4 regions of the Listeria tempestatis genome follow, and region 1 is predicted to be linked to each of the others. Evidence: riboswitches for the same ligand, from Rfam matches in the RefSeq annotation. Region 1 holds a riboswitch; each other region holds the start of a gene.

Region 1 (4,387 bases):
ATTGTACGAAAGAAGTGTGTCGTGATGGAGAAATATGTGAGTTTTGCGCGTGTCATTGTATTTATCTGCATCGTGTTACCAGCATGTATCCCGCTCTTTTTCAAAGGACGTAAAGTGGAGGAACAACTAGAAGAAGAGGATTTGAAGAATTTTGAAAAAGATGAAAACGGGGAATATCCATGGGAGAGAGACCATAACAATAAAAATATATAAACCTTTTAAGGGGAAAAGGAGTTTTTTATGGAAAAAACAGTAGAAATTCAAGAAATCATGAAACATTTAGATGAGTATCTTCCTGGACAATTCTTAAATAACAATTTGCGCCCCAATCATTTGACGCGAGTTGAATATCAACATGTGAGTTTGAGTACAAACCCTGAGTTGTTAGCGAAAACCATGTTTATCGCTATTTCAAACGAACGCAGAGACTATGTGAACCGGAAACCTGTTAAATGGACAGATGGTAATGCGCAAATAAAAGGCAGGGAACACTTATTAGGTTTAATTGTTACAGAAACCCCAATTGAAAGTGCGCGTCAGACTACACCACAATTCATTGTTGAAAATAGTTGGACGTTCATGATTGAATTTTCTAAATTAGTACGTACCGTCTTTCAAAATCCGACCATCGCCATCACTGGTTCTGTCGGGAAAACATCGACAAGAATGCTTCTCACTCATGTTTTTAGCAATCAAAATGTGCTTGAAAATCGCGGGAACCACAATACCCGCTTCGCCATTCCGCTCTATATGGCGCAGCTCATTCAAAACCCGGATATTTTAAATCTTGAAGTCTCATTAAATGCGCTAAATAGTTTTGACACGGGTTCCATGTCGAAACTAATCAAGCCAAACATCGTTATCATTACTTCAATTGGTGAGGCGCACTTAAGTTCAATGAAAGATACAAAAACCATTGCACTTTATAAAGCGAAAGTTTTAGAAGGGGCTAATGAAGATACAGTCGTCATTTTGAATGCAGATATAGGGAAAGAAGAACGTGAAATTCTTTTAAATAAAGCCAAAAAATACACCAATCATTTGTTGACATACTCGGCGAAAAACAATGCGGCGGACGTGAGATTACTAAGCGTGAAACATGAAAAGTTTTATGATGAACTAGAAGTGATGTTTTTTGACGAAAAGCTTACATATCGCTTGCCGACTGGTTCAGCGGGACTTATGGAAAACAGCTTAGCGGCGCTACTTGCCTACTGGCAAATTACTGGTGAAACAAACGCTTCGCTTGCCAAAATGGAAACATTTAAGCCGCTACCAAAAACGATGGAAATGATCCCACTTGCGTTACCAGACGGCGCTTTCGCCTACATGGTTGATGACTCACACAATGCGGCGGTGCCTTCGATGTTAAATGCGATTGATTATTTTAAGTCGCATAAACAATTTTACCAAGGGAAATCATTTTTAATTGTTGGACAAATTGCAGATTTAGGAGAGAAGGGCCCTGAAGTGCATGTGAAAATAATGAAAGATGTGCTAGACAGTGGTGCCGATTATATTTTTGGTTATGGTGATTTGTTTGAAGGTTTATTTAAACAGAACGAAAATGAACGTATTCGGTGGTTTAGCAATTTGACGGACTTAAGGAATTTCTTGCGTGGCATTTTGACGGAGGATAGTTTGCTTGTCCTAAAAGGGTCTGTGACGGGTAGTGATTTTCACAAATTGGGTGGTCAAATCAAGATGGAATATCAAAAAAGAGAGGGCTAAAATGCCTTCTCTTCTTTTTTTTGAAGTAAAAATTCGGATAGTATGGGGGCGAATTTAGGAACTTCGGATTGGACTAAAAACGCATCGTGTCCGTAGTCGGAATCAATTTCGTGGTACGAAACAGGAACGCCCGCTTTTTTTAGGAGTTCAAAATCGCGTCTTAGGTCGCGAATGCGGAAAAGTTGGTCGCTTGTAATCCCAATTAAAAGGTAAGGGACTTTAATTTGCGTATAAGATGGCGCTGCGCCGTCTTGGCTGTGGATGACGTCAAACAGGTCAATCGCTTTTGTTAAATAAAGGTAGCTGTTAGCATCAAAGCGTTCGACAAAACTGTCGCCTTGATAGTGTAAGTAAGATTCGATTTGGAAATGTTCTTTAGAGAAAGCGCCTGGCGAGCTTTCGTCCACTGTAAAGCGTTCGAAACGTTTGGAGAAAAGTTCGCTCGTACGATATGTCATCATACCAACCATGCGAGCGGTTGCGAGGCCGCCTTCTGGTTGTGTGGTATAGTTGCCATCATTAAATTCAGAATCGTTTAAAATGGCCATTCGCTGGATGAGGTTGAATCCGATGGCATCAGGGCTAGCGGCAAGTGGAGAAGCGATATTGATGACGGAACAAACGGTATCTGAATAGCTCACAGCCCATTCGGTCGCCTGCATACCGCCCATCGATCCGCCGATCACGGCTTTTAGTTTTGAAATGCCAAGTTCTTGGATGAGTTCGTATTGAACGCGAACGATATCTCTTACACTAAAGCGAGGAAATGAAAGGCGATACGGCTCACCTGTGTCTGGATTAATGGAGGACGGACCGGTTGAGCCGCTACAGCCACCAAATACATTTGTGCAAATAATAAAATAGCGATTTGTATCTAGTGCTTTTTCAGGGCCAATATAATCGTCCCACCAGCCTGGTGCATCAGCCGCGTGATGTTTTGCGGCATGGGCAGTTCCAGTGAGTGCATGTTCAAGCAAAATCACATTTGTTTTTTCTTCGTTTAGCGTCCCGTAAGTTTCATAACCAATTTCAATTGGCTGAAGTACAGCCCCGTTTTCTAAAACGAGAGCATTTTTTTGAAATAATAGTTGTTGTTTTAATTCCATTTTTAAGCACCCTTTCATGAAGTTGATAACTGCGGAGAGTGCAAAAAACCCCTCCTAGCAAAAAATAAGCCAGAAGGGGTAGTAAATATGTAAGAACGACTACCGACTTATCTTTCAGAATTAACTGCTGGAATTAGCACCGTGATCAATCGTCCGGTTGCTAAGGCTTCATCGGGCCAGTCCCTCCGCCTTTCTTGATAAGAAAATATATGAAATTAAAATTAATCATAAGCGCGTTTAGACAATTTGTCAAGCAGGCGAAAAAGTTGTTTTTCTGTTTTTTGGGCTGATAGAATGAGGTGGGGGTGCTTAAAATGAAATTTAAAATCGTAAAACGAAAAATTCATGATATTCCGGTTTTGGAAGTTGTGAGCAAAACGAGCGTAGACAAACCTCTACCTTTAGCCATTTATTATCACGGCTGGCAGACAAGTAAAGAACTCGTTTTAACTCAGGGGAGAAAGCTAGCAAGTCGAGGGTTTAGGGTGTGTCTGCCGGACGCGCCGAATCACGGTGAGCGCCACCAAACTGTGTCCTCGGTCATTTCCTTGACATTTTGGAACAGCATCCAAGGGAGTCTTTCGGAATATGAATTTATTCGCGACCATTACATCAGGCAAAATCTCGCGACAACCATTTTTGTAGGAGGCGTTTCTATGGGAGGCATTACAACTTGTGCGCTTCTGACGCATCATTCGGAAATCAAGGCAGCGGCGTGTATCATGGGCGAACCAAGTCCGCTTAATTTTCGCGAGCGTACCATCATCCGGGCTTTTGAGCGCCAGATTAAACTTCCAAGTGATTATGCCGATTTACTTGCATGGCAAGAAAACTATGATTTGGATAGAAAGCCAGAAGCCTTAGCGGGACGCCCGCTTTATATTTGGCACGGGACGGAAGATTGGAAAATCCCAATTGAAACCGTAAAAAACTTTGTCGAGAAGAATGTTTCCGAGCCGCACGGTGCTCATATTGAATTTGAAATTGGCGAAGGTGAAGGTCATCTTGTCCAAATTGCAATTATGGATAAAGTTGCTGATTTTTTAGCTAGTAAGGCGAAAAACTAAAAAGGGTCAAAATGAAGCGAAATCATGAAAATCGCGAAATAAATTACACATTAAACGTGTATTTTTGTACCTCTTTGTGACAAATATGTAAATTAAAAGGAAATAGGTTTACACTCATAGAAAACGTGGTAAACTAGTTTAGTGTTTACATAAATGTTTAGGGAGGAAAAAAATGAAGACTTTTACACGAATTTTATTATTAATTGCAGGAATTGCTATGATTGGCTTGGGAGTTTGGTTGATGTTCCATCCGCTTGTATCGTTATTAACATTTAGCTTTACAATTGCGTTTGTTCTTCTAGTTTCCGGTATTTTTCATATTGTTTCCTATTTTTCAAATCGCAAAGCGCAACATGTTTCAGGATGGGTACTTGCAGAAGGTATTTTATCAACACTACTAGGTGTATTCTTGCTGTTTGATCAAATCGAGGGTGCTGCAACACTTGTACTCGTTTTTGCAATGTGGGTACTATTTGCAGGGAT
Region 2 (4,387 bases), on a different contig from region 1:
GCTTTGCACGCAGGAGGTCAGCGGTTCGATCCCGCTAGGCTCCACCAAATTTTAAATCTATTCTTTACTAATATGGCGGCGTAGCTCAGCTGGCTAGAGCGTTCGGTTCATACCCGAGAGGTCGTGGGTTCGATTCCCTCCGCCGCTATCTTTAAAATTTGGACCTTTAGCTCAGTTGGTTAGAGCAGACGGCTCATAACCGTCCGGTCGCAGGTTCGAGTCCTGCAAGGTCCACTTAGCACTTTTTATGATTATATCGTGGAGGAATACCCAAGTCTGGCTGAAGGGATCGGTCTTGAAAACCGACAGGGGTGTAAAAGCTCGCGGGGGTTCGAATCCCTCTTCCTCCGTTTTTTATTTGTGACTAAGTGGACTATTTTTAATATTATTATCGCGGGGTGGAGCAGTCTGGTAGCTCGTCGGGCTCATAACCCGAAGGTCGCAGGTTCAAATCCTGTCCCCGCAATCGTGGTTCCGTGGTGTAGGGGTTAACATGCCTGCCTGTCACGCAGGAGATCGCGGGTTCAAATCCCGTCGGGACCGCCATTTGGCTTGGTAGCTCAGTTGGTAGAGCACTTGATTGAAGCTCAAGGTGTCGGCAGTTCGATTCTGTCCCAAGCCACTTTCTTGTATATGTGTAGTGTGCGGGTGTAGTTTAGTGGTAAAACCACAGCCTTCCAAGCTGTTGTCGGGAGTTCGATTCTCCTCACCCGCTTTTTAGGGCCTATAGCTCAGCTGGTTAGAGCGCACGCCTGATAAGCGTGAGGTCGATGGTTCGAGTCCATTTAGGCCCATTTTATTCCACAGTAGCTCAGTTGGTAGAGCAATCGGCTGTTAACCGATCGGTCGCAGGTTCGAGTCCTGCCTGTGGAGTTTATATTTTTACTGGAGAAGTACTCAAGTGGCTGAAGAGGCGCCCCTGCTAAGGGTGTAGGTCGTTTGCGCGGCGCGAGGGTTCAAATCCCTCCTTCTCCGCCAGTAAGGCCCGTTGGTCAAGCGGTTAAGACACCGCCCTTTCACGGCGGTAACACGGGTTCGAATCCCGTACGGGTCATCATTATGGGGTAAGAACAATGCGGAGGCATTGTTCTTATTTTATTTTAAAAATTTTTGGGGGCGGCTTGGATGCGAAATGGGCGGAAGTTTTGGGTTTTGACGGTGATTGTGGCTATTTCGGGGCTGTCACAAGGGCTTTTGTTGCCGCTAATTGCGATTATTTTTGAAGGTATGGGGATTAGTTCGGGAGTGAATGGACTTCATGCGACGGGAATTTATATTGGCGTTTTATTGGTGTCACCGTTTATTGAAGCACCGCTACATAAATTTGGCTTTAAGCCAATTATTATAGTTGGTGGGGGATTAGTTCTGGTGGCGCTATTTTTGTTTCCAATGTGGTTTAATTTGTATTTTTGGTTTTTATTGCGTCTTATTATTGGCGTGGGGGATCATATGTTGCATTTTTCATCGCAAACTTGGATTGGAGCTACAACAGAGGAAAGTAAACGTGGAAGGAATATGGCAATTTATGGCTTGTTTTTTTCACTTGGATTTGCAGTTGGTCCGCAGCTTGTAAATTTAATGGATGTGAGTCCTAACTTACCTTTCTATATTTCTGGCGTGCTAGTTCTCGTCGCATGGGGACTAATTTTTACGCTGAAAAATGAGTTTATTTCAGAAGAAACAGAAATTCGTAAACTTTCTTTTTTTGATAGTGTGAAACGTTTTTCGGATGTTATGAAAATTGCATGGGTGTCAATGATTCCACCATTTTTATGTGGTGTTTTGGAAACTGCCTTAAATGCGACTTTTCCAATTGTTGGGCTTAGATTTGGAATCGAAACGTATATGATTACGTTTATTATTTCTGCTTTCTCGGTGGGGACGATTTTATTTCAGGTTCCAATTGGGATTCTTAGTGACCGGTTGGGGCGCGGGCGCGTGTTGCCGATTTTGACGTTTTTAGGTGGTCTCGTTTTCTTTTTAGCAGCATTTGTTTCTAATGATTTGCTTTTTATTGTGATTTTCTTTGTGCTTGGGATACTTGTTGGTTCGCTTTATTCCCTAGGTCTTTCGTTTATGACGGATTTGACGCCGCTTGATCTTCTTCCTGCGGGGAATATTTTGGTTGGGATGTGCTTTAGTGCGGGGAGTATTTTGGGACCAACTGTAACGGGAGCTCTCATTAGCTTGGTTGGTCCGCAGAGCTTTTATTTTACGGTAGCAGGACTTCTTATTTTAGGGGGAATTTTATTATTTTCAAAAAAAAGATTGACAGTATAGATTCGTTTTTGGTATTATGATTTCAATACATTTGTTATGTAAATTAAATAGGAAACTCTTATAACGAGTGGTAGAGGGACTGGCCCGATGAAACCCGGCAACCTTTCAATTTTTTGAAAAGGTGCTAAATCCTGCAAAGCGTGATGCTTTGAAAGATAAGAGAGAACTAATTTTTCGTTTATTTTCGAATTATTTTAGCCTCTCTATCTAGGGAGGCTTTTTCGCGTCATAAATAAAGAGAGGATGAGGTAAATGGTAAAAGTACTTAGTTCAAATTTAGGGTATCCACGTCTTGGTGAGAAACGCGAATGGAAGAAATCGTTGGAAAATTTTTGGAATAACAAAATTTCAGAAGATACTCTTCTTTCTGAAACAAAAGCAATTCGATTTGCTGCTTTAAACAAACAGAAGGAAAAAGGGATTGACATTATACCAGTTAACGATTTTACGTTGTATGACCATGTACTTGATTTAAGCGTGGCGTTTGGCGTAATTCCCAAGCGGTTTGGGAACTTTACGAATGAGGTATCACTGCGTACATATTTTGATATTGCACGTGGAAACAAGACAGCAGTAGCTTCAGAGATGACGAAATGGTTTAACACAAATTACCACTACATTGTTCCAGAACTTCAAGATGTGGAGCCAAAACTCTTAGAAAATAAAGCGCTAAAAGCATATTTAGAAGCGAAAGAAGAGCTCGGGATTGATGGAAAGCCGGTCATCATAGGGCCGATTACTTATTTGTCGCTTGGAAAAGGTGCTGATAAAAATGATTTCAAGAGCTTAATTCAGAAGTTTTTGCCGCTTTATAAAACGATTATTGAAGAACTGGATGCGGCGGGCGCGAAATGGATTCAACTTGATGAACCTATTCTTGCAACGAGTTTAGAAAAAGAAGAAGTGGCGCTTTTTGATGAGGTGTATGCGGAATTACGGGCGGCGGCGCCACATGCAAAATTGATTTTGCAAACCTATTTTGAGAGTGTGGATGAATATGAGACGATTGTGAAGTTGCCGGTTGATGCGATTGGGCTTGATTTCGTGCATGATCACGGGGAAACGCTTGAAAAAATTCAAAAATTTGGTTTTCCAGATAATAAATATTTGGCGGCAGGAGTCATTGATGGGCGTAACGTTTGGCGGGCAGAAGTTCGGGAGAAACGCGCAGAGCTTGAAATTTTAACGCGGCTTGTGCAAAAAGACAAATTGATTGTGCAGCCATCCAGTTCATTGCTACATGTTCCAGTAACGAAAAAAAGTGAACCGAATTTGGATAAAGTGCTATACGGCGGACTTTCATTTGCGGATGAAAAATTAGAGGAAGTTGTACTTCTCGCAAAAGCTGTTTCAGACGGAGCGGAGGCGGTGACTTTTGAGCTTGAAAAAGCGGAACAAGCTGTTTTGGAGTTGAACCGCTCAGAGTACCGAAATAACAAGGAAGTTCAAACGGAGCTGGCAGAGCTCAGTACCATTTCTGCCGAACGAAAAAGTCCATTTGAAACGCGTATTAAAGCCCAACACGAATGGCTCAAGTTGCCGCTTTTACCAACGACAACAATTGGAAGTTTCCCGCAGTCGCCTGAAGTTCGAAAAAAACGTGCGGCATTTCTAAAGGGAGATATTACAAAAGCGGACTATGAAATTTATATTGAACAGGAAACAGAACGTTGGATTCGCATTCAAGAAGAGCTTGACTTAGACGTCCTTGTCCACGGCGAATTTGAACGGACGGATATGGTCGAATATTTTGGGCAAAAATTAGCAGGTTTTCAGGCGACAAAATTTGGCTGGGTACAGTCATACGGCTCGCGTGCGGTGCGTCCACCACTTATTTACGGAGATGTTGCATTTACGGAAACAATTACGGTGAAGGAGAGCAAATTTGCCCAGTCACTCACAAATCGCCCTGTGAAAGGAATGCTGACAGCGCCTGTAACTATCATTAATTGGAGCTTTGTGCGAAACGATATTCCAAAAAGCGATGTCTTTAACCAAGTAGGGCTTGCTCTTAGGAAGGAAGTTCTTGCATTAGAGGAAAACGGGATTCGCGTGATTCAGGTTGATGAGCCGGCGCTTCGCGAAGGGTTGCCGCTGAAGCGTTCGA
Region 3 (4,387 bases), on a different contig from region 1:
AAAATCGTCAACTCTTTTTAGAGACTAACCGTTGTCGTTTGAAAAATATTTAATCGCCCAACACGATTCACAGCTTCCCTTAGCCGCTCCTCATTCATGAGAAGACCGACTCGGACGTAGCCCTCGCCGCACTCACCAAAACCACTTCCGTCCGCTACCGCCACATTAGCGTGCTCAAGCAAATACTCTGTAAAACTTGTACTATTAAAGCCATTAGGAACTCTCATCCAGGCGAAAAACGAACCCCTTGGAATAACCGCTTCCCAGCCAATTTCCGAACACGCGTCTAAAAAGGCATTTCTCCGACTTTCATAACGCTCATTTTGCTTTCTGACAGCTTCCTGAGAGCCACTAAGCGCTTCAATCCCCGCGTCCTGAATTGCAGGGAAAAGACTCACATACAGATGATCTTGGATTAAATTGATGGCTTCAATCATTGTTTCGTTTCCGACAGCAAAACCAATTCGCCAGCCGGCCATATTGTATGTTTTGGATAGCGTATACAGCTCAATTCCGACGTCCTTTGCCCCTTTTGTTTGGAGAAAACTAATTGGTTTAGCGCCAAAACCGATAGCCCCGTAAGCGAAATCGTGCACGACTGCAATCTCGTTTTCCTTAGCAAATGAAACGGTGTCTTCGAAAAACGTTTCCGTGGCGATAGCGCCCGTTGGATTGTTCGGATAATTTAAATACATTAACTTCGCATCAGACCGTGTCTCCGCATCTATTTGTGCATAATCTGGTAGAAATTGATTTTCTTCCAAAAGAGGCATTAACTTGTACACGACATCCGCTAAAACCGCCCCGGACAAGTAATCTGGGTAGCCTGGGTCTGGTAAAAGCATTTTCTCCCCTGGGTCAAGAAGACACATTGGCAACTCCACAAGCCCTGTTTTTGTCCCAAATAAAATCGCCACTTCTTTTTCAGGATCTAAAGACACTCCGTACTCTCTTTCATAAAAATCGGCAGCTGCCTTTTTCAGTTCTGCCTTGCCGCGAAACAAAGAATACTTGTGATTTTGCACATCACTTGCGGCATTTTTTAATGCTTCTACGATATTTTGCGGCGTAGGCTGATCAGGATTTCCTTGCCCCAAATTGATGACATCATGCCCTTCTGCAATTTTGCGATTTACATTTTGTACGAGCTTTGAAAAAAACTGCTCTGGCAAGTTTTCAAGCTTTTTAGAAAATCTCATTTCGTACGCCTCCCGTTTTATGTTTCATTGTTAAATATCTTAAAGTTTTCTTGCAATTTTGTCTAGTCTAGAAATAAAAAACATTAAAAAAGCATTGACAACGGTCATAAAAATCGGTATATTTTTACGTAACAAGTTTTTATAATGTAGTTCTCTTATCGAGAGAGGCTGAGGGACTGGCCCGATGACGCCCGGCAACCTAACTTTTTTAAAGTGAAGGTGCTAATTCCAGCAAAATGGCATCGCCATTTTGGCAGATGAGAGGAGTTCGAATACGCAAGACATTCAACTTCTCTATTCTGATGGTAGAGGGGTTTTATTTATGTTCTAAAGGCAGTTGTATCCTTCTCTCAAACTAGAATGTTTATAAAAATTTAAATTCAGAGACATATGGGGAGGAATTTTTTATGAAAAAGAGAACTAAAGGTATTTTGATTGCACTTACTGGAGTAGCATTACTGGCACTTTCTGCTTGTGGCGGAGGTAAATCCGAAGCGCTAAGTACGGAAAAAATTACAATTGGCGTAACAGGTGGCCCGCATCAACAAATTGCGCAGGAAGTGAAAAAATTAGCCAAAAAAGACGGACTTGACATCACCATTAAAACCTTTGATGATTACAACACGCCAAATACTGCACTAAATGATGGGGATTTAGACGCGAATAACTACCAAACCATTCCATTTTTAGACGCACAGAAAAAAGATAAGGGCTATAAAATCGACCAAGTCTTTAAGACGGTTGCTTTTCCAATGGGGATTTACTCCGATGACATTAAAGATATTAAAGAGCTTAAGAAGGGGGATAAAATTGCGGTTCCAAATGATCCTTCGAACGAGTATCGCGGCTTAAAACTTTTTGAAGACGCTGGTGTCATTAAGTTGAAAGACGGCGTGGAAGAAAAAGCAACGAAAAAAGATATCGCGGAAAATCCGCTTGATTTAGAAATCATTGAACTTGAAGCTTCACAAATCCCAGCTCAACTCGGTGAAGTAAAAGCCGCTGCCATTAACACCAATTTTGCAATGGGCGCTGGACTTACAATTAATGACGATTCAATTTTCCATGAACCAACAAAAGACAATCCGTATCCAAATGTGTTCGTTGTACGCACTGAAAACAAAGACGATGAAGTAGTCGACACACTAAAAAAATATTACCATTCCGATGAACTAAGAAGCTTCATTGAAAAAGAATTTAAAGGGTCTGTTGTACCTGCATTTTAGGGAGTTGTAATCATGATTAAACTAGAACATGTTAGCAAGACTTTTAATGTTAACGGGCGAATCGTTCAGGCGGTAAAGGACGTTTCGCTTTCCGTCCAAAAAGGTGAGATTTACGGGGTTGTGGGTTATAGCGGCGCCGGAAAAAGTACGCTTGTCCGTTGTATTAATTTTTTAGAACAGCCGACAAAAGGTACGGTTCATATCGCAAATGACAATCTTGCAGAGCTTTCAACTAAAAGCTTGCGTTTAGCGAGACGTAAAATAGGTATGATTTTCCAAGGATACAATCTACTTAAAACGGCCACTGTTTATGAAAATATTGCGCTTCCGCTCAAACTTGAAGGCTTAAAAAACGAGGAAATTACAGCGCGTGTTGAAAAATATTTGGAAATTGTTGGGCTTACGGATAAAAAAGAAAATTTCCCAGCCCAACTTTCTGGCGGACAAAAACAGCGTGTCGCCATTGCACGAGCTCTTGCCCATGAGCCTGAAATTTTACTGAGCGATGAAGCAACAAGTGCGCTCGATCCAGAAACAACCGAAGCCATTTTAAATTTACTTCTTAAAATTAACCGCGAACTAGGTATTACGATTTTCCTTATTACACATGAACTAGATGTTATCCAGCGCATATGCGACCGTGTCGCCGTAATGGAAAACGGGCAAATTGTAGAAGAAGGTACCGTTTTAGATGTGTTCACAAAGCCAAAACACGCCACTACCAAACGTTTTGTTGGCTCGGAAGCGAGTTTTGAAATTCCAGCTGATGTTTTGGAAAAATATAAACAAACTGGCAAACTGGTTTCCCTCCATTTCATTGGTGAAGGTTCCGATGAGCCCGCTCTCGCGCTTGTATCGCGGAAATTCGATTGTCTACCTAGTATTTTGGCAGGCGGCATTGATCACCTAAAAAATGACACGCTTGGTAAACTTTTAGTTCATCTAAAAGGTGATGCGACTGAATACAACAAAGCAATTGAATACTTACGTGAACAAGGCGTAGTCGTTTCGGAGGTGCAACAAAATGGTTGATTTTTTTAATGAATGGGGCGACACGCTTTGGACTGGATTTTTAGAAACTCTTACTATGACAAGCATCACACTTGTTATTTCTATTTTGGTCGGTCTACCCCTTGGTATTTTACTCGTTTTAACACGAAAAGATGGACAAGCTGAAAATAAAACAGCTTACACAATTTTAAACTGGATTATTAATATTTTGCGCTCATTGCCATTTATTATTCTACTTTTTTTAATTTTACCATTTACAAAACTTGTCGTGGGCACTACAATTGGCGTTAAGGGAGTTATTTTGCCGCTTGTTGTTTTCACAGCGCCGTATATCGCGAGACTAATGGAATCTGCCTTACTAGAAGTGGACCGCGGCGTTATTGAAGCCTATCAGGCGATGGGAATTTCTACGACAAAGATCATTTTACATGTGGTGCTTCGGGAAGCGCGTTCTGGTATCGTGCTCGGTCTAACAATCGCTACAATTGGGCTAATTGGAGCCACGGCGATGGCAGGTTTAGTTGGCGCGGGCGGTCTTGGAACTATTGCTTATCAATACGGGTTTCAGCGCTTCGAACCAACCATCATGTACGCGACCATTATTATTTTGATTATCATCGTACAATCTTTGCAATCACTTGGAAATTTCCTAGCAAGACGACTAAAGAAAGACTGAAAACTGGGGGAATAAAATATGTGGAAGCTTGCGCTTTGCCAAATTGACGTAACGTTTAAGGATCCAGATGCGAATTTCAAACGGGTCCGGCAAGCGGTAACTGAGGCGGCAAGAAGCGGTGCTGAGATTGCCGTTTTACCCGAAATGTGGAATACAGGCTATTGTTTGAGTGAACTTGAAATGTACGCAGACCGTAACGGCGAAAGGACGAAAAAGTTTTTATCAGAGCTTGCGAAAGAGCAAAATATTACCATTATCGGTGGCTCTGTTGCCAT
Region 4 (4,387 bases), on a different contig from region 1:
TATTGACAATTTTTGTAAGAGGTAATAATTGCTGCCTACTAATAACAATATAAAGAATTTTTTTATCTTCTTTTTTATAATAACCCTGCCCATCAAAAAGGGTCATACCTCGTCCAATTTTAAGATCAATTTCACGAGCGATATCTTCATACTTATCAGAGATGATGGTTACGGATTTCTTAGGATTAAATCCTTCTAAAATTAAGTCAAGCACTTTGGTTGAAACATAGAGAGAAACAATAGTGAAAAGCATATTTTGTAGTCCAATAATAAAAGTGGAAGGGATTACGACGATGAGATCGAAAAAGAGGAGCGCATAACTTGTATTCCAACCAAGATATTTGTTTGCAATTTTCGCCAAAATAGCACTCCCTGCTGTTGTCCCCCCGCCGTGCATAATAAGCCCCATGCCAAAGCCCATTAGCACACCAGCGAAAATAGCTGCTATGATGGTTTGGTCGGTTACAAAGGTAATATTTTCGGTTAGACGTAAAAAAAGTGACGTAAAAATAATAGCTATAATAGTCAGGATAATCGTCAATCGGTCCAAAAATTTATACCCAATAATAAGTAAAATTCCATTGAAAATTAAAGTCGTAATGGCAGGGGCAATACCAAATGTGTAGTACAAAATCATTGTAAGCCCTGTAACGCCACCTTCACCAAGATGGTTTGGAATCGCAAAAACGTTTACTGCTAATGAGAAAATAAGCGCTCCTATGATAATTTTCGCAAAATTAAAAGTCCATTTTTTATTCATATGATAACTCCTCTCTTTCCTAGTGAGCAGAAAAAGACCCCGATCAGCCCAAAATGGGTGTCGGAGTCTTTTTGTAAAAAAGCATTAAGGCAACCGCCATTAACTGTCTCACCATAAAAACATCAAATTCTATTACTAAATTAGCATAAAATTTTTAAAATGGCAACTGAGTATCTTTAAGAAAATATCGCCAGGATAGGCATGAGATTAAGTAAAACAAGCCCTAACAAAACAGAAATGACAATTTTTATAACAAGTGGTTTTTCACTTTCTGCTTTTTTCATGTGGAAATCCTCCTTTGATGATTACTTTTTCCAATGAACAAATTCATTTTTTAGCGGCATATAAGTGGCCGTCTTTTTCTTGTAAACTTGAAGCGCTACAATAGCTCCTAAAGTTGCAGGAAAAACGATTGCCAGCACAATCAGCAATGTTTGCTTCATGAAAATCGCCCCCTAGTTAGTGAATTATTTATAGTATTAGTGTACCATAAACTCTAGTTAGGTAGCTATTTTTATTCATAAAAAAACAGGTCATGCAGAACCTGTTTTTTTAGTTGCCGTTTTCTTAGGGGTATTTGATTTTCTTTTAATGAGTGAAATAAGACTGATGATGAGGGCAATTACGTATTCACCAAAGCTTGCTAGAAATAGTGCGATGGCAATTTCAGTTTGCTTTAAGCCGCCGCCATAAAAGCTAATAAAGAATATGATACCACTGGCTACTAAACCGACAGTAGCTAAAAAGTATTTAAACCAGCGCCATTTCACAATGAACTCAAATAAAAGCAAAGCCGCAACAAAGCCTGCTAAAATAATTAAAGTTAGTGGAATTAATGTCATGTTTATTCTCCTTACCGTTAAATTCGAATATATTTTTCTGATTTTAACCATTCTATCATACCACAGGTTTAAAAATATGATAAGAGGAAAGAAAATGACTAGGAGGTTATCAAAATGAAAGCTATTATTTTTTATGATGGAAACTGCGAATTTTGCAAAGAAGTCAAACGAATAATGACGAAATTTGATAAAAATGAAGAGCTAGAATGGCGGGCACTACAAACGTATGAGGGTACCTATTTTTCACCAAGCGATTTATACGAACAATTACACGTTGTAAGTTGGGACGGTCATATTTATCGCGGCTTTTATGCTGTACGCAAAATCCTTACGTACTTATCTTACTGGAAATGGCTAGCATTAGCGTTATATTTCCCAGGAATTCCATTTTTTGGCAGGAAAATTTATCGTTTAGTTGCTCGAAAACGTGGTAAAATAATGTGTTGTATTAAAAAATATATATCACTTAAAGATGTAAAGTGTTTGAAAAAGGAAGCGTGAAGAGGTTGGAAATCCCATTTGGCTTGGCCTATAAAATCATTGAAAATATATATAAGAGCGAATCGAACATTCATGAGCTTATTAATGATCGTTCGAAATCTAGGAAGCAGACTTTGCCAAGTAAAACGGATTTTTTGTGGACAATTTATCACTTGGAAGAGGCCGGATATGTTTTTCGCTACCACAGCAACCAAGGTATTCGTTACGGTCGAACAGAAAAAGGCGATTTATTTTATGAAAAGTATCGGGATGTGCCGCCAAATGAGTGGCCTGAACTTTTAACAGAAAATTAGGCTTGCAACAGTATGGTGCGTATGTTATTCTAAAAAAGAACGAAATCAACTCTTATCCAGAGCGGTAGAGGGACTGGCCCTTTGAAGCCCAGCAACCTACACTTTTTGTTGTAAGGTGCTAACCTGAGCAGGAGAAATCCTGACCGATGAGAGCGAAGGTACGAACTTTCAAGCCTTTTCTCTATGCCTGTTATGTAGAGAATAGGGCTTTTTTTCTTGCCATACGCGGATGGAAGAGATTAAAAGGAGGAACTATCAAATGACAGAAAATCGTCATTTATTCACGTCAGAATCTGTTTCTGATGGGCATCCAGATAAAATTGCAGATCAAATTTCTGATGCGATTTTAGATGCTATTATTGCAAAAGATCCAGATGCACGTGTAGCCTGTGAAACGACTGTGACAACAGGTCTTGTCCTTGTAGCTGGTGAAATTACAACATCGGTTTATGTGGATATACCTAAAATTGTGCGAAAAACCATTAAAGAAATCGGCTATACACGTGCTAAATATGGTTTTGATGCAGAAACATGTGCCGTTTTAACAGCAATTGATGAACAATCGCCAGATATCGCACAAGGTGTGGATGAATCTTTAGAATCACGTAACGGCGAAAAAGAGAAGGATTTACTTGCAATCGGTGCGGGCGATCAAGGATTGATGTTCGGATTTGCGACAGATGAAACCGAGGATTTAATGCCTCTACCCATTCACTTAGCGCACGGACTATCGCGTAAAATCGCTGAACTTAGAAAATCAAAAGCATTAAAATATTTACGTCCCGATGCAAAAACTCAAGTAACCGTGGAATATGATGAAAATAATCAGCCCGTACGGATTGATACAGTCGTAATTTCTACACAGCACCACCCCGAAATTTCAAATGAAACAATAAGGGAGGATATGCTTGAAAAAGTAATTCATGCCGTTATTGATGAAAATTTGTTAGATGCGGAGACAAAGTATTTTATTAACCCTACTGGACGTTTTGTTATTGGTGGTCCTCAAGGAGATGCCGGACTAACCGGGCGGAAAATCATTGTGGATACTTACGGTGGGTATGCAAGACACGGCGGTGGTGCCTTCTCAGGGAAAGATCCAACTAAGGTTGATCGCTCTGGTGCCTATGCAGCACGCTATGTTGCTAAAAATATTGTAGCAGCAGGTCTTGCCAAAAAAGTAGAAGTGCAATTAGCCTATGCAATTGGTGTGGCACAACCAGTTTCCATTTCAATTGAAACATATGGTACAAGTAGTTATTCGGAAAAAGACTTAATTGATGCAGTGCGTGCGAATTTTGATTTGCGTCCAGCGGGTATCATTAAAATGCTTGATTTACAACGCCCGATTTACCGCCAGACAGCGGCATTTGGACATTTTGGACGTTCTGATTTAAACTTACCTTGGGAAGAAACAAATAAAGCAGCCGACTTAAAGGCCTTCTTAACCCAACTTGCAAGTAAACTATAATTTTGAAACGTTGCTTTCTTTTAGCAGCGTTTTTTTATAATTGAAACTGTGCAAATCATCGCGCTTTATGATATGATAGACGTTGTGTAAATGAGAAATTAAATGAAATTTAAAATAGAGGAGAATGTCAGAATGTGTGGATTTGTAGGATGCGTTCATGACCGCATTGCTGAAATTACTGGTGAAGAAAAACAAACATTTAAAGAAATGAATGATATGATTACTCATCGTGGACCTGATGATGAAGGGTACTATACAGATGAGCATGTTCAGTTTGGTTTTAGACGATTAAGTATTATTGATGTGGAAAACGGCCATCAACCGCTAACGTATGAAAATGAACGTTACTGGATTATCTTTAACGGGGAAGTTTACAATTATGTGGAACTTCGTGCGTCACTTAAAGCGGACGGATTAACTTTTGAAACCGAAAGTGATACAGAAGTCATCATTGCTACATATGCAAAATATAAAGAGAAGACGGCTGAAAAACTACGCGGAATGTTTGGTTTTGTCATTT

What was found. A riboswitch is a leader RNA that binds a small molecule or an ion and turns the genes downstream of it on or off. The one in region 1 is predicted to bind S-adenosylmethionine.
Region 2: it holds a riboswitch for S-adenosylmethionine, as region 1 does, so the genes downstream of both, metE (5-methyltetrahydropteroyltriglutamate--homocysteine S-methyltransferase) here and metX (homoserine O-acetyltransferase MetX) in region 1, are expected to answer to the same signal.
Region 3: it holds a riboswitch for S-adenosylmethionine, as region 1 does, so the genes downstream of both, R8923_RS11940 (MetQ/NlpA family ABC transporter substrate-binding protein) here and metX (homoserine O-acetyltransferase MetX) in region 1, are expected to answer to the same signal.
Region 4: it holds a riboswitch for S-adenosylmethionine, as region 1 does, so the genes downstream of both, metK (methionine adenosyltransferase) here and metX (homoserine O-acetyltransferase MetX) in region 1, are expected to answer to the same signal.

What each region holds. Positions count from the first base shown of each region.
Region 1 is NZ_CAUYTK010000004.1:87,934-92,320, reverse strand. It holds gene R8923_RS07080 (hypothetical protein) at 25-213, shown strand; gene R8923_RS07075 (Mur ligase family protein) at 241-1,731, shown strand; gene metX (homoserine O-acetyltransferase MetX) at 1,728-2,837, opposite strand; SAM riboswitch class I at 2,942-3,041, opposite strand; gene R8923_RS07065 (alpha/beta fold hydrolase) at 3,152-3,904, shown strand; gene R8923_RS07060 (HdeD family acid-resistance protein) at 4,077-4,387, shown strand, end outside.
Region 2 is NZ_CAUYTK010000001.1:1,018-5,404, forward strand. It holds tRNA gene R8923_RS00050 (tRNA-Ala) at 1-47, shown strand, start outside; tRNA gene R8923_RS00055 (tRNA-Met) at 75-148, shown strand; tRNA gene R8923_RS00060 (tRNA-Ile) at 161-234, shown strand; tRNA gene R8923_RS00065 (tRNA-Ser) at 261-350, shown strand; tRNA gene R8923_RS00070 (tRNA-Met) at 393-466, shown strand; tRNA gene R8923_RS00075 (tRNA-Asp) at 471-546, shown strand; tRNA gene R8923_RS00080 (tRNA-Phe) at 550-622, shown strand; tRNA gene R8923_RS00085 (tRNA-Gly) at 645-715, shown strand; tRNA gene R8923_RS00090 (tRNA-Ile) at 721-794, shown strand; tRNA gene R8923_RS00095 (tRNA-Asn) at 801-873, shown strand; tRNA gene R8923_RS00100 (tRNA-Ser) at 888-978, shown strand; tRNA gene R8923_RS00105 (tRNA-Glu) at 983-1,054, shown strand; gene R8923_RS00110 (MFS transporter) at 1,126-2,280, shown strand; SAM riboswitch class I at 2,336-2,442, shown strand; gene metE (5-methyltetrahydropteroyltriglutamate--homocysteine S-methyltransferase) at 2,533-4,387, shown strand, end outside.
Region 3 is NZ_CAUYTK010000011.1:47,627-52,013, forward strand. It holds gene R8923_RS11935 (aminotransferase class I/II-fold pyridoxal phosphate-dependent enzyme) at 18-1,199, opposite strand; SAM riboswitch class I at 1,352-1,463, shown strand; gene R8923_RS11940 (MetQ/NlpA family ABC transporter substrate-binding protein) at 1,607-2,425, shown strand; gene R8923_RS11945 (methionine ABC transporter ATP-binding protein) at 2,438-3,457, shown strand; gene R8923_RS11950 (methionine ABC transporter permease) at 3,450-4,112, shown strand; gene R8923_RS11955 (carbon-nitrogen family hydrolase) at 4,131-4,387, shown strand, end outside.
Region 4 is NZ_CAUYTK010000001.1:27,802-32,188, forward strand. It holds gene R8923_RS00230 (YitT family protein) at 1-760, opposite strand, end outside; gene R8923_RS00235 (hypothetical protein) at 1,066-1,203, opposite strand; gene R8923_RS00240 (hypothetical protein) at 1,294-1,602, opposite strand; gene R8923_RS00245 (thiol-disulfide oxidoreductase DCC family protein) at 1,717-2,103, shown strand; gene R8923_RS00250 (DUF3116 family protein) at 2,109-2,396, shown strand; SAM riboswitch class I at 2,446-2,549, shown strand; gene metK (methionine adenosyltransferase) at 2,656-3,867, shown strand; gene asnB (asparagine synthase (glutamine-hydrolyzing)) at 4,000-4,387, shown strand, end outside.